3 linked regions of the Thermus thermophilus genome follow. The protein of the gene in region 1 interacts with the protein of each later gene in a pairwise test. Links are inferred from orthologs where the notes say so. Each region holds a gene or a part of one and is shown in the gene's direction. Other genes may lie near its edges.

What was found.
Region 2: the proteins of ftsZ (region 1) and TthTMY_RS10915 interact in binary tests that used the Escherichia coli proteins (3 or more experiments, as listed by UniProt). The link is inferred for Thermus thermophilus from one-to-one orthologs.
Region 3: the proteins of ftsZ (region 1) and rlmN interact in binary tests that used the Escherichia coli proteins (3 or more experiments, as listed by UniProt). The link is inferred for Thermus thermophilus from one-to-one orthologs.

What each region holds. Positions count from the first base shown.
Region 1 is NZ_AP025158.1:1,026,979-1,031,529, reverse strand. What follows is about bases 831-3,802. They hold ftsZ (cell division protein FtsZ), read left to right. Parts: upstream 831-1,773; coding sequence 1,774-2,832; downstream 2,833-3,802. Other genes in these bases: TthTMY_RS05545 (adenosine-specific kinase), read right to left, coding at 3,454-3,802; TthTMY_RS05550 (crossover junction endodeoxyribonuclease RuvC), read left to right, coding at 2,846-3,346; ftsA (cell division protein FtsA), read left to right, coding at 831-1,761. In the rest of the region: TthTMY_RS05565 (FtsQ-type POTRA domain-containing protein), read left to right, coding at 1-529; more of ftsA, read left to right, coding at 526-830; more of TthTMY_RS05545, read right to left, coding at 3,803-3,939; mqnC (cyclic dehypoxanthinyl futalosine synthase), read left to right, coding at 3,988-4,551. UniProt on the Escherichia coli protein: Essential cell division protein that forms a contractile ring structure (Z ring) at the future cell division site. The regulation of the ring assembly controls the timing and the location of cell division.
Region 2 is NZ_AP025158.1:2,018,096-2,021,886, reverse strand. What follows is about bases 765-3,579. They hold TthTMY_RS10915 (rod shape-determining protein), read left to right. Parts: upstream 765-1,560; coding sequence 1,561-2,598; downstream 2,599-3,579. Other genes in these bases: TthTMY_RS10905 (S4 domain-containing protein), read left to right, coding at 3,033-3,579; fabZ (3-hydroxyacyl-ACP dehydratase FabZ), read left to right, coding at 2,605-3,033; rny (ribonuclease Y), read left to right, coding at 765-1,549. In the rest of the region: more of rny, read left to right, coding at 1-764; more of TthTMY_RS10905, read left to right, coding at 3,580-3,674. UniProt on the Escherichia coli protein: Forms membrane-associated dynamic filaments that are essential for cell shape determination. Acts by regulating cell wall synthesis and cell elongation, and thus cell shape.
Region 3 is NZ_AP025158.1:2,119,856-2,123,643, forward strand. What follows is about bases 765-3,576. They hold rlmN (23S rRNA (adenine(2503)-C(2))-methyltransferase RlmN), read left to right. Parts: upstream 765-1,542; coding sequence 1,543-2,610; downstream 2,611-3,576. Other genes in these bases: TthTMY_RS11470 (ABC transporter substrate-binding protein), read right to left, coding at 765-1,501; TthTMY_RS11480 (acyl-CoA dehydrogenase family protein), read right to left, coding at 2,579-3,576. Also shown: TthTMY_RS11465 (sugar phosphate isomerase/epimerase family protein), read right to left, coding at 1-294; more of TthTMY_RS11470, read right to left, coding at 305-764; more of TthTMY_RS11480, read right to left, coding at 3,577-3,742.

The sequences.
Region 1 (4,551 bases):
GAGCCTCGTGGCCGTCCCCGTGGAGGAGGTGCGGGTGGAAGGGCTACGCCACCTCTCCAGGGAGGCCGTCCTGCAAACCCTCCGCCTCGCTCCGGGCGACCCGTGGCTTTGGGTCTCAGGGAACAGGCTCCGGCCCCTCCTGGAAAACCCCTGGGTGGCCGAAGCCCACCTGGAAAAGCCCGCCTTGGGACAGGTGGTCGTCCGGGTGCGGGAACGCCGGCCCTTCCTCCCCCTGGAAACCGGGGACGCCCTGGCCGAGGACGGCGTCCTCCTCCCCCAAGGAGCCCCCCTCGCCCCCGGGCCCCGGGTGCGGGGGGTAGGGCCCCTCCCCCGGGAAGCCCTCCTCTCCCTGGGCCGGGCCTTCCCCCAGGCCCGGGAGATCCGCTACACCCCGGCGGGCTTCTGGGTGGAGCTGGAAGGGGCCACCCTCTTTGCCCCCGAGGCCGCGTATCTGCTAAAGTACGCCCAAACCGCGCGCCCTAAGGGGCGGGTTTTCGTGTATTCTTGGGGGGTGAGTCAGCGCCCATGATCATCGCCGGTTTGGACGTAGGCACCACCAAGGTCACCACCGTCATCGGGGAGCTCGCCCCTGACGGCGTTTTGGACATCATCGGCGAGGGCACCGTCCCCTCCCAGGGGCTGCGGCGCGGGGTGGTGGTCAACCTGGAAAGGACCACGGAGGCCATCCGCCAAAGCCTCTTCCAGGCGGAAAGGGTGGCCGGGGTCAAGGTGGAGCGGGTGGTGGTGGGCGTGGGTGGCCCCCACCTCAAAAGCGTCACCAGCCACGGCCTCGCCGCCATCCGCCGCGGCCACACCATCGCCGAGGCGGACGTGGAGCGGGCCATAGAGCAGGCCAAGGCCTACCCCTTTGAAGGGGAGCTGGAGCTTTTGCACGCCCTGCCCCTGGAGTTCAAGGTGGACGGCCAGGAGGGGATCCGGGACCCCGTGGGGATGGCGGGGGTGCGCCTCGAGGTGGACGTCCACCTCATCGCTGCGGGCCGGGGCCCCCTCGCCAACCTGCGCCGGGCCGTGGAGGAAGCGGGCCTCGCCCTGGACGCCGTCTGCGTCCAGGCCCTGGCCAGCGGGCTCGCCGTCCTCACCCCCGAGGAGGAGGAGATGACCGTCCTCCTCCTGGACATCGGCGGCGGCACCACCGACGTGGCCGTCTTCCGGGGCGGAAGGCTCGCCCACTCGGCCGTGGTGCCCCTGGGCGGGGACCACGTGACCCACGACATCGCCCAGCTCCTCAAGATCCCCTTTGAGGAGGCGGAACGGGTCAAGCGCAAGTACGGGGCCGCCCTGCCGGAGCTCGCCGACCCGGAGCTCGTCCTGGAGATCAACCAGGAGGGCGGCGCCCTGGGCGAGGTTCCGGCCCCGGAGCTCGCCCGCATCATCCGGCCGCGGATGCGGGAGATCCTCCATCTGGCGCGCCAGAGCGTGGACGAAACCCTGGGGCCTTTGGAGATCCAGGTCAACCGCGTGGTCCTCACGGGGGGCGGGGCCCTCCTCCGGGGCACCGACCTCCTCGCCCGGCAGCAGTACGGCCTCCCCGTGCGGGTGGGCAAACCCCAGGGGGTTTCGGGGCTTACGGACGTGGTCGCCTCCCCCGCCCACGCGGCGGCGGTGGGGCTCGTCCGCTACGGGGCAAGCCTCCCCCTAAAGCCCCAGGAGGCCAAGCGGATCAGGGAAAAACCGGAGGACAAGCCCAAGGGCGAGGGGCTTTGGGCCAGGATCAAGGAGTTTCTGAGCAACCTGTTCTAGAGGGAGGGGGGTATGGAAGGAGCGGTCATCAAGGTCATCGGGCTCGGGGGTGCGGGGAACAACGCGGTGAACCGCATGATTGAGGCGGGGCTTTCCGGCGTGGAGTTCATCGCCGCCAACACGGACGCCCAGGTGTTGGCCAAAAGCCTCGCCGACCACCGGATCCAGCTCGGGGAGAAGCTCACCCGGGGCCTCGGGGCCGGGGCCAACCCCGAGATTGGGGAGAAGGCGGCCCTCGAGGCCGAGGACCTCATCGCCGAGGCCCTGGAGGGGGCGGACCTCGTCTTCATCACCGCGGGCATGGGGGGCGGCACGGGGACGGGAAGCGCCCCCGTGGTCGCCGACATCGCCAAGCGGCTCGGCGCCCTCACCGTGGCGGTGGTGACGCGCCCCTTCAGCTTTGAGGGCCCCAAGCGCATGCGCACCGCCGAGGAAGGCATCAAAAAGCTCAAGGAGCGGGTGGACGCCATGGTGGTGGTCCAGAACGACCGCCTCCTCTCCGCCGTGGACAAGAAGATGACCTTAAAAGACGCCTTCCTCATCGCCGACCGGGTGCTGTACCACGGGGTCAAGGGGATCACCGACGTCATCAACCTCCCCGGCCTCATCAACGTGGACTTCGCCGACGTCAAGGCCCTCTTGGAGGGCGCGGGCCAGGTGCTCATGGGCATCGGGGCGGGGCGCGGGGAAAACCGGGTGGAGGAGGCGGCCAAAAGCGCCATCCACAGCCCCCTCCTGGAGCGCTCCATTGAAGGGGCCAGAAGGCTCCTCCTCAACGTGGTGGGCTCCGAGGAACTCTCCCTCATGGAGGCCGCCGAGGTGGTGGAGAGGATCCGGGAGGCCACGGGCCACGAGGACGTGGACATCCTCTACGGGGTCACCTACGACGAGCGGGCCCAGGACGAGCTCCGGGTCATCCTCATCGCCGCGGGCTTCGCGGAGAGCACCGTGGTGCCCCGCCCCGCCCGCCCCGTGGACTTCCCCACGGGCCACGTGGACCTGACGAACTACGACATCCCCGCCTTCATCCGCTACGGGGACGGGGACTACCCGCCCAGGCGGGGCAACTGAGCTTCCCCTTCCCGTGGTCGTGGCCGGCATAGACCCCGGGATCACCCACCTGGGCCTCGGGGTGGTGGCGGTGGAGGGGAAGGGGGCCCTCAAGGCCCGCCTCCTCCACGGGGAGGTGGTGAAGACCTCGCCGCAGGAGCCCGCAAGGGAGAGGGTGGGACGGATCCACGCCCGGGTCCTAGAGGCCCTCCACCGCTTCCGGCCCGAGGCGGTGGCGGTGGAGGAGCAGTTCTTCTACCGCCAAAACGAGCTCGCCTACAAGGTGGGCTGGGCCCTGGGGGCCGTCTTGGTGGCGGCCTTTGAAGCGGGGGTGCCCGTCTACGCCTACGGCCCCATGCAGGTGAAGCAGGCCCTGGCGGGGCACGGCCACGCCGCCAAGGAGGAGGTGGCCCTCATGGTCCGGGGCATCCTGGGCCTGAAGGAGGCCCCGAGGCCAAGCCACCTGGCGGACGCCTTGGCCATCGCCCTAACCCACGCCTTCTACGCCCGCATGGGCGCGGCGAAGCCTCTCTAGATCCCACCCCATGCCGGCTTGCGCCAGCATGGGGGCCCCGGCAAAAGGTCCTAGGGAGCTTCCCCAAGCCAGTTGGACGAAGGGAAACCGGAAAGGGTATAGAGGCCCTAAAGCTTGTACCCCAGGCGCCGGAGGAGGTCCTTTCGCCAGGCCACCTCGGCCTCGTCCTCCACGCCCAGGGGCGTGAAGCCGTCCATGACCCCGAGGATGGCCCTTTGCTCCCCCTCCTCGGCCACCACCACCTTGAGGGGGTTGGCGGTGGCGGCGTAGATCCGCACCACCTCGGGGCAGGCCTTCACCGCGTGGAGGACGTTGATGGGGTAAAAGCCCTCCCCCAAGACGATGAGGAAGGCGTGGCCGCAGGCGAGGTTGAAGAGGTTTTTCACGGCGAGCTCCACCAGGGCCTCGTCCGTCCCCGAGCGGCGGATGAGGCGCTTGCCGCTCGCCTCGGAGAAGGCGAGGCCGAACTTGATCCCGGGGACTGCGGTCACCAGGGCCTCGTGGAGGTCCTCCACCGTCTTGATGAAGTGGGCCTGGCCCAGGATGACGTTGAGGTTCTCGGGCTTTTCAATGGGAATCACCTTGAGCTCCATGCCCCGATTTTACCGAAGGCCACCTTGCCCCGGGAAAAGGGGTGTAGGATGAAGGGCATGGACGTCCTGGAGAAGGCCGTGGCCGGGGAGAGGCTTTCCGAAGGGGAGGTCCTAAGCCTCTTCAGCCTCCCCTTGCCCGAGCTCGCCGCCGCCGCCCACGAGGTGCGGCTTAAGAAGACCGACCCCGAGGTGGTGACCTTCCTCATAGACCGCAACATCAACTACACCAACGTCTGCACCGTGGCCTGCGCCTTCTGCGCTTTTTACCGCACCAAGAGGCAGAAGGACGCCTACACCCTGAGCTACGAGGAGATCGCGAGGAAAGTGGAGGAGCTCTACCAGGTGGGGGGCAGGCGGATCCTCATGCAGGGCGGGGTGAACCCCGAGCTTCCCCTGGATTGGTACCTGGACCTCCTCCGCTACCTCAAGGGCCGCTTCCCCGACCTCCGCATAGACGCCTTCAGCCCCGAGGAGATCCTAGGCCTGGAACGCCTCACGGGCCTTAGGGCGGAGGCGATCCTGGAAAAGCTAAAGGAAGCGGGCCTGGACGGCCTGCCCGGGGCCGGGGCGGAGATTTTGGTGGACGAGGTCCGCCTAAAGGCGGCCCCCGCC
Region 2 (3,791 bases), 990 kb from region 1 along the record:
GGAGGCCGCCCGCCAGGAGGCCAAGGCCCTGCGCCAGGAGGCGGAGGCCCGGGCCAAGGCCCAGCGGGAGGAGGTGGAGGCGGAGATCAGGCGCCGCCTCGAGGCCGCCGAGGCCGAGGCCAAAAAGCGCCTGGAGGAGGCGGAGGGACGCCTTAAGGCGGAGCGGGAGGAGCTTCGCGCCGAGCGGGAGCGCCTGAGGTCCCTCCAGGAGGAGCTCAAGGAGGAGCGGGAGCGCCTCAAGGCGGAGCGGGAGGAGCTCCGCCGGGAGGGGGAGCGGCTCGCCAAGCGGGCCGAGGCCCTGGACGCCAGGGCGGCGCGGCTGGAGGAGGCGGAGGCGGAGCTTGTCCGTAAAGAGGAGGCGCTCAAGGCGGAGGCCAGGGCCCTGGAGGAGCGGCTTAAGGAGGTGGAGCGGAAGCTCTACGAGGTGGCGGGCCTCACCCCCGAGGAGGCCCGCAGGCTCGTCCTGGAGCGCCTGGACCGGGAGCTGGAGGAGGAGAAGGCCCAGAGGGTGCGGGCCGCCCTGGAGCGGGCCCGCCTCGAGGCCAAAAGGGAGGCCCAGAAGATCCTGGCCCAGGCCATGCAACGCCAGGCCTCGGAGACCGCGGCCCAGCTCGCCGTCACCGTGGTGCCCATCCCCTCCGACGCCATGAAGGGGCGGATCATCGGCCGGGAGGGGCGGAACATCCGCGCCTTTGAGGCCCTGACGGGGGTGGACCTCATCATTGACGACACCCCGGACGCCGTCCTCCTCTCCTCCTTCAACCCCATCCGCCGCGAGATCGCCCGCATGGCCCTGGAGGAGCTTTTGAAGGACGGGCGCATCCACCCAAGCCGCATTGAGGAGGTGGTGGAGAAGGCCAAGCAGGAGATGAAGACCTTCATCTACGAAAGGGGGGAGGAGGCGGCCTTGGAGGCGGGGGTGGTGGGCCTGAAGCCCGGCCTCATCCAGCTTTTGGGCCGGCTCCACTTCCGCTCCAGCTACGGCCAGAACGTTCTGAAGCACTCCATCCAGGTGGCCCACCTCGCCGGGATCATGGCGGCGGAGCTCGGCCTGGACGCCGCGCTTGCCCGGAGGGCCGGGCTCCTCCACGACATCGGCAAGAGCGTGGACCGGGAGGTGGAGGGAAGCCACGTGGAGATCGGCATCGCCCTGGCGCGGCGCTTCGGGGAGCCCAAGGAGGTGGTGGACGCCATCGCCCACCACCACGACCCCGACAACGCCGAGACCCTCTACGCCGTTTTGGTGGCCGCGGCCGACGCCCTCTCGGCGGCGCGGCCCGGGGCGAGGCGGGAGAGCCTCGAGGAGTACCTCCAGCGCCTGGAGGCCCTGGAACGCATCGCCCTCTCCTTCCCCGGGGTGGAGACGGCCTTCGCCGTGCAGGCGGGCCGGGAGGTGCGGGTCATCGTCAAGCCGGAGAAGGTCAGCGACGCCAAGGCCACCCTCCTGGCCCGGGAGATCGCGAGCCGCATTGAGAAGGAGATGAACTACCCGGGCCAGGTCCAGGTGACCGTGGTGCGGGAGACCCGGGCGGTGGAGTACGCTAGGTGAAGTGAGGCGCTATGCTTAAAGGCGAAGACATCGGCATTGACCTGGGGACGGCCAGCGTCCTCATCTACGTGCGGGGGAAGGGAATCGTCCTGAAGGAGCCCTCCGTCATCGCCGTGGTCCAGGGGAAGCGGGAGGTGAAGGCCGTGGGGGCGGAGGCCTACCGGATGCTCGGGCGCACCCCCGGGAACATCGTGGCCGTGCGCCCCCTCAAGGACGGGGTCATCGCCGACTACGCCCTCACGGAGAAGATGCTCCTCCTCTTTCTGCAGAAGGTCCTCTCTCCCATGAGCCGCCTCTTCAAGGGGCGGGTGCGGATCATGGTGGGGGTTCCCTCCGGGGTGACGGACGTGGAGCGGCGGGCCGTGGTCCAGGCCGTCTCCACCCTGGCCCACAAGGTCTACCTCATTGAGGAACCCCTGGCGGCCGCCATCGGGGCGGGGATCAACGTGGCCGAGCCCACGGGGAGCATGGTGGTGGACATCGGGGGCGGTTCCACGGACATCGCCGTCATCTCCTTAGGGGGCATCGTGCGCTCGGAAAGCCTCCGCATCGCCGGGAACGAGATGGACCAGGCCATCATCCGCTACATCCGCCAGAAGTACAACCTCCTCATCGGGGAGCGCACCGCCGAGGAGCTCAAGATCCGGCTGGGGCGGGCCAAGCTCCTTCCCGGGGAGGAGAAGGAGGTGGCCGAGGTGCGGGGCCGGGACCTCGTCTCGGGCCTTCCCCGCACCGCAGAGATCCCCGCCGAGGACGTCGTGGAGGCCCTTCAGGAGCCTTTGAGCAAGATCTTCCAGGGGGTGAGGAACGTCCTGGAGACCACTCCCCCGGAGCTCGCCTCGGACATCTACGAGCGGGGCATCCTCCTCACCGGGGGCGGGGCCCTCCTTAGGAACCTGGACGTGGCCCTGCAGGAGGCCACCGGCGTGCCCGTGGTGGTGGCGGAGAACGCCGTGGAGGCCGTGGCCCTGGGCACGGGGAAGGCCCTGGAGATGCTCCACGTCCTCGAGGACACCATCCTCTCCTCCGACGACGTCCTGAGGAGGTGAGGCCCTGTGGACATCCGGGAGATCCTCAAGGTCCTGCCCCACCGCTACCCCTTTCTCCTCGTGGACCGGGTGTTGGAGGCGGACGAAAGGCGCTTCAAGGCCCTCAAGAACGTGACCTTCAACGAGCCCCACTTCCAAGGGCACTTCCCCGGCCACCCCGTCATGCCCGGGGTGCTGATCCTGGAGGCCATGGCCCAGGCGGCCGTGGGGGCCCTGGTGCGCCAGCCGGGCTTTCCCCAAGGGGGCCTCGCCTTCCTCGCCGGGGTGGAGGGGGCCCGGTTCCGGCGGCCCGTCTACCCGGGGGACACCCTGATCCTCGAGGGGGAGCTCCTCGCCTTCCGCCGGGGCGTGGGCAAGGTGGCGGTGCGGGCCCTGGTGGAGGGGGAGGAGCGGGCGAGCGCCACCCTGACCTTCGTCCTCCAGGGGGCCTCCTGATGGCGGACCTGGAGCGCTACCTCAAGCGGGCCCGGGGCGGCCGGGTGGTGCGCACGGGCTTCCTGGACCCCGAGGACCAGGCCCGCCTGGAGGAGATGGCCCGCCGGGAGGGGATCCGGGTGGCCTTCTTCGGCGGCTTTCCCTTGGCGGAGCGCAAGGTGGCCGTCCTCTACCCCGAGGAGGTGCCCTCCGTCTCCGACCCCGTGGAGGTGGTCCTCCTGGACCGCCCCCCGCCCGCCGACCTGGGGGAGGTTTTGGGCGAGGTGGAGGAGGTGGAGGAAGGGGTTTTGGCCGCCCTCCTCCCCGAAGGGAGGAAGGCCCTCGAGGCCCAGGGCTACCGCCTCCTTCCCCCTCCCGAAGGGGCCCTGAGGCCCCCCAGGGAGCGGGTGCGCACCCTGGTCGTCCCCTCCTTGCGGGTGGACGCCGTGGGGGCCAAGGGCTTCGGCGTCTCTCGGTCCTACTTCGCCCAGGGGGTCAAGGCGGGCAAGGTGCGCCTCAAGGGGAGGCCCGCCTCCCCCAAGGACGAGCTCGCCCCCGGGGACCTGCTCTTCGCGGAGGGGCTTGGGACCCTCAGGCTCCTGGAGGTGGTTGGCAAGACGGTGCGGGGCAACTATAAAATCAGGGTGGAGGTGGAGCGGTAGGAGGAGGAATCGGTCCCGTTTTCGGCGAACCGGATTGACGGAAGTGGGCATTCCGGTATAGATTAGGGTTTGTGCTCTTTGGTCGGGCCAAGGGAGCACGGTAAGAGCCAGCCGCCG
Region 3 (3,788 bases), 1.1 Mb from region 1 along the record:
CCCCACCTTCGCCCCCAAGGCCTCCCCGAACTCCAGGGCCCGGAGAAGCCGCTCCTGGGAGAGCTTGCGGACGCTCGGGATGAGGCTTGCCGGGTTCAGCTCCACGAAGGGGAGGTGGAGGGTGAAGCCCACCCCCAAGGCCTCCCCCGTGGCCCTAAGCTCCCGCGCCCCCGGGAGGGGAAAGGCCTCGTGCAGGTCGTAGGCCACCTCCAGGTCCAGCCCGAGCTCCGCCGCCAGGGGGAAGGCAGCCTCGTAGTCCAGCTCCGCGTTGAAGGGGCTGAAGCCTAGGCGCATGGCCCCCATCCTACCGGATGGCCTCCGCCTTCCTCTGGGCCTCTTCCAGGGCCTTTTGCGGGGGGATGTTCCCCTTGAGGCTTTTCTCCAGGGCCTCGGCCAAAAGGCCCGCCCAGGTGGAGAACTGGGGGACTCGAGGCCGCTCCTGGGCGTAGGCGATCTGCTCAAAGGCCACCTTGCGGAAGGGGTTTTCCCGGTAGAAGCCCTCCAGGAGGGGGAGGGCCGACTTGCGCACGGGCACGTAGTAGCTCGCCTCCACCCAGCGGGCCACGTTCCTGGGCTCCATGAGGTACTTCCAGAACTCCAAGGCCCCCCGGATCTGGGCCTCCTTGGACCCCTGGAGCACCACAAGCTGCGCGCCCCCCATGGGCACCTTCCCCCCCTCCTCCCGGGGCACGGGGGCCACCCCCAGGGTGAAGGCGAAGGAGAAGTTCTCCGCGGCGGGCCAGTTGGCGATGGAGGCCATGACCATCATTCCCTTGGTGCGCACGAAGTCCAGCTGGGCGAAGGTGGCCTCGGCCAGGCTCCGGGCGGAAAGCGCCCCCGCCCGGTTCAAGCGGTGAAGGGTCTCCAGGGCGTCCAGGGCCTCCTTGGAGGTGAAGTTGGGCCTCCCGTCCTTCACCAGGTTGCCCCCCCGGCTCGTCACCATGGCCTCAAAGAGCCAGGCCTGGGGGTCGGTGACGAAGATGAACCCCTTGGCCTGGCGGGTGGTGAGGGCCCTGGCCATCTCCTCAAACTCCTTCCAGTTCCTCGGGGCCTTGAGCCCCTTGGCCCGGAAGGCGTCCAGGTTGTAGAAGAGGACCGGGGTGGAGGTGTTGAAGGGGAGGCCAAAGCGCCTCCCCTCCACCACCCCGTAGTTCCAGGCGGGCTCAAAGAGGTCCTCCACAAAGGCCCGGTCCAGGGCCAGGTAGGGGTCTAGGGCCACCGCCTTCCCCTCGGCCACCAGGCGGGGGAAGAAGGAGAGCTCCGCCTGGAAAAGCACCGGTCCCCCTCCCGTGCGCAGGGCGGCCACCAGCTTGGTCTCCGCGTCCCGGTAGTTCCCCACGTACTGGGGCAGGACCCGGTACTGGCCCTGCCTGCCGTTGAACTCCTGGGCGAAGGCGGCGATGAGCCTCCCCGCCGGGCCGTCCATGGCGTGCCAGAAGGGCACGTCCACCTGGGCGAAGGCGGAAAGGCCCAGAAGCGCCAAGGGAAGAAGCTTCCGCATGGCCCGGATTTTACTCCCCTTCTCGGCTACAATGGGAGGGTATGGCCGCCTCCCACGCCCTCAAGCCCATCCTGGAGCTTCTCCCCGAGGAGCTTCCCGGCGAGGGCTACCGCAAGGCCCAGATCGCCCACTGGCTCTACGCCAAAGGGGCGCGGGACTTCTCGGAGATGACCGACCTGCCCAAGGCCTTGCGGGAGGCCTTGGCGCGGGAGTGGCGCCTCTCCGAGTTCAGCCTGGTCCAGGCCTTCCCGAGCCAAGACGGAAGCGTCAAGTACCTCTTCACCCTTCTGGACGGCAAGAAAACCGAGGCCGTCTACATGCCCTACGAGAACCGGAAGACCGTCTGCCTCTCCACCATGGTGGGGTGTCCGGCGGGGTGCACCTTCTGCGCCACCGGGGCCCTCGGCTTCGGGCGGAACCTCACCGCGGCGGAGATCCTGGACCAGCTCCTCACCATCGCCTACCACCAGGGCCTCTCCCCCAGGGAGATCCGGAACGTGGTCCTGATGGGGATGGGGGAGCCCCTCCTCAACCTGAGGAACGTCCTCAAAGCGGTCCGGATCATGCTGCACAAGAAGGCCCTCGCCCTAAGCCCCAGGCGCGTCACCCTCTCCACCGTGGGCATCCCCAAGGGGATCTACCGCCTCGCCGAGGAAGACCTCGGGGTGCGGCTCGCCCTCTCCCTCCACGCCCCGGACGACGAAACCCGGAGGAAGATCATCCCCACCGCCCACCGCTACCCCATCGCCGAGATCCTGGAGGCGGTGCGCCACTACTACGCCAAGACCAAGCGGCGGGTCACCTTTGAGTACACCCTCCTCAAGGGGGTGAACGACCACCTCTGGCAGGCGAGGCTCCTCGCCAAGCTCCTCAAGGGCCTAAGCGCCCACGTGAACCTCATCCCCTTCAACCCCTGGGAAGGGGCCCCGGTGGAGGGGACGCCCAAGGCGGGCATCCTGGCCTTCGCCGAGGAGCTAAAGCGCCTCGGCGTCCCCACCTCCATAAGGTGGAGCCGGGGGCAGGACGTGGGGGCGGCCTGCGGCCAGCTCGCCCTGAAGGTCCCCCGGCCCCTGACCTTCACACCGCTTCCAGAAGGCGCCGGGCGATGATGAGCTTCAGGATCTCGCTCGTTCCCTCGCCGATGCGGGTCAGGCGGGCGTCCCGCCAGTAGCGCTCCACGGGGTAGTCCTTGACGTAGCCGTAGCCCCCCAGGATCTGGATGGCCTCGTCGCAGGCCTTCACCGCCACCTCGCTGGCGAAGAGCTTGGCCTGGGCGGCCTCGAGGGCGAAAGGCCTCCCCGCGTCCTTGAGCTCCGCCGCCTTGAGGTAGAGAAGCCGCGCCGCCTCCAGCTCCGTGGCCGCCTCCGCCAGCTTGAAGGAAACCCCCTCAAACTCGGCGATGGGCCGGCCGAAGGCCTCCCGCCCCTTGGCGTAGCGGAGGGCGTAGTCCAAGGCGGCCCGGCCCAGGCCCACGGCCATGGCGGCGATGCCGATCCTGCCCCCGTCCAGCACCCTTAAGACGTCGTAGAAGCCCTTCCCCCGCTCGCCCAAAAGGGCCTCCTCGGGCACGAAGAGGTCCTCCAGGATTAGCTGCGCCGTATCCGAGGCGCTTAGGCCAAGCTTCTCCTCCTTCCGGCCTACCCTTAGCCCCCGCTCAGGGCGGAAGAAGGCGAAGGCGGAGATGCCCTGGTGCTTCCGCTCGGGGCTTGGAGGGGGGTCGGTGCGGGCCATGACCACGTAGACCCCGGCCACGCTCCCCTGGGTGATGAACTGCTTGGTGCCGTTGAGCCGCCACCCCCCCTCCACCTTCTCCGCCTTGGTCTTGAGGGCGGCGGCGTCCGAGCCGGAGCCGGGCTCCGTGAGGCCCCAGGCCCCCAGGGCCTCCCCCGAGGCAAGCTTGGGAAGAAAGGCCTCCTTCTGGGCCTCGTTCCCCGCGAGGAGGATGTGCGCCGTGGCCAGGGAGTTGTGGCTCGCCACGGTGAGGGCAAGGGCGCCGTCGTAGTACGCGATGGCCTCCACCATGCGGGCGAAAAGCCTCGTGGAAAGCCCCGCGCCCCCGTAGGCCTCGGGCACCACCGCCCCGAAGACGCCGAACTCGGCGAGCTTCCGCACCAGGTCCCAGGGGAAGGCCCCGGTGCGGTCCCGCTCCGCCGCCCCCGGGGCCACCTCCGCCTTTAGGAACTCGCGAAGAGGCCCCAGGACCTGCCGCTCCTCCGCGCTTTCCTCAAACCAGAGGCCCATGGGGGCATTATATAACTCCTAGGCGACCACCTGTAAAAAAGCGTCA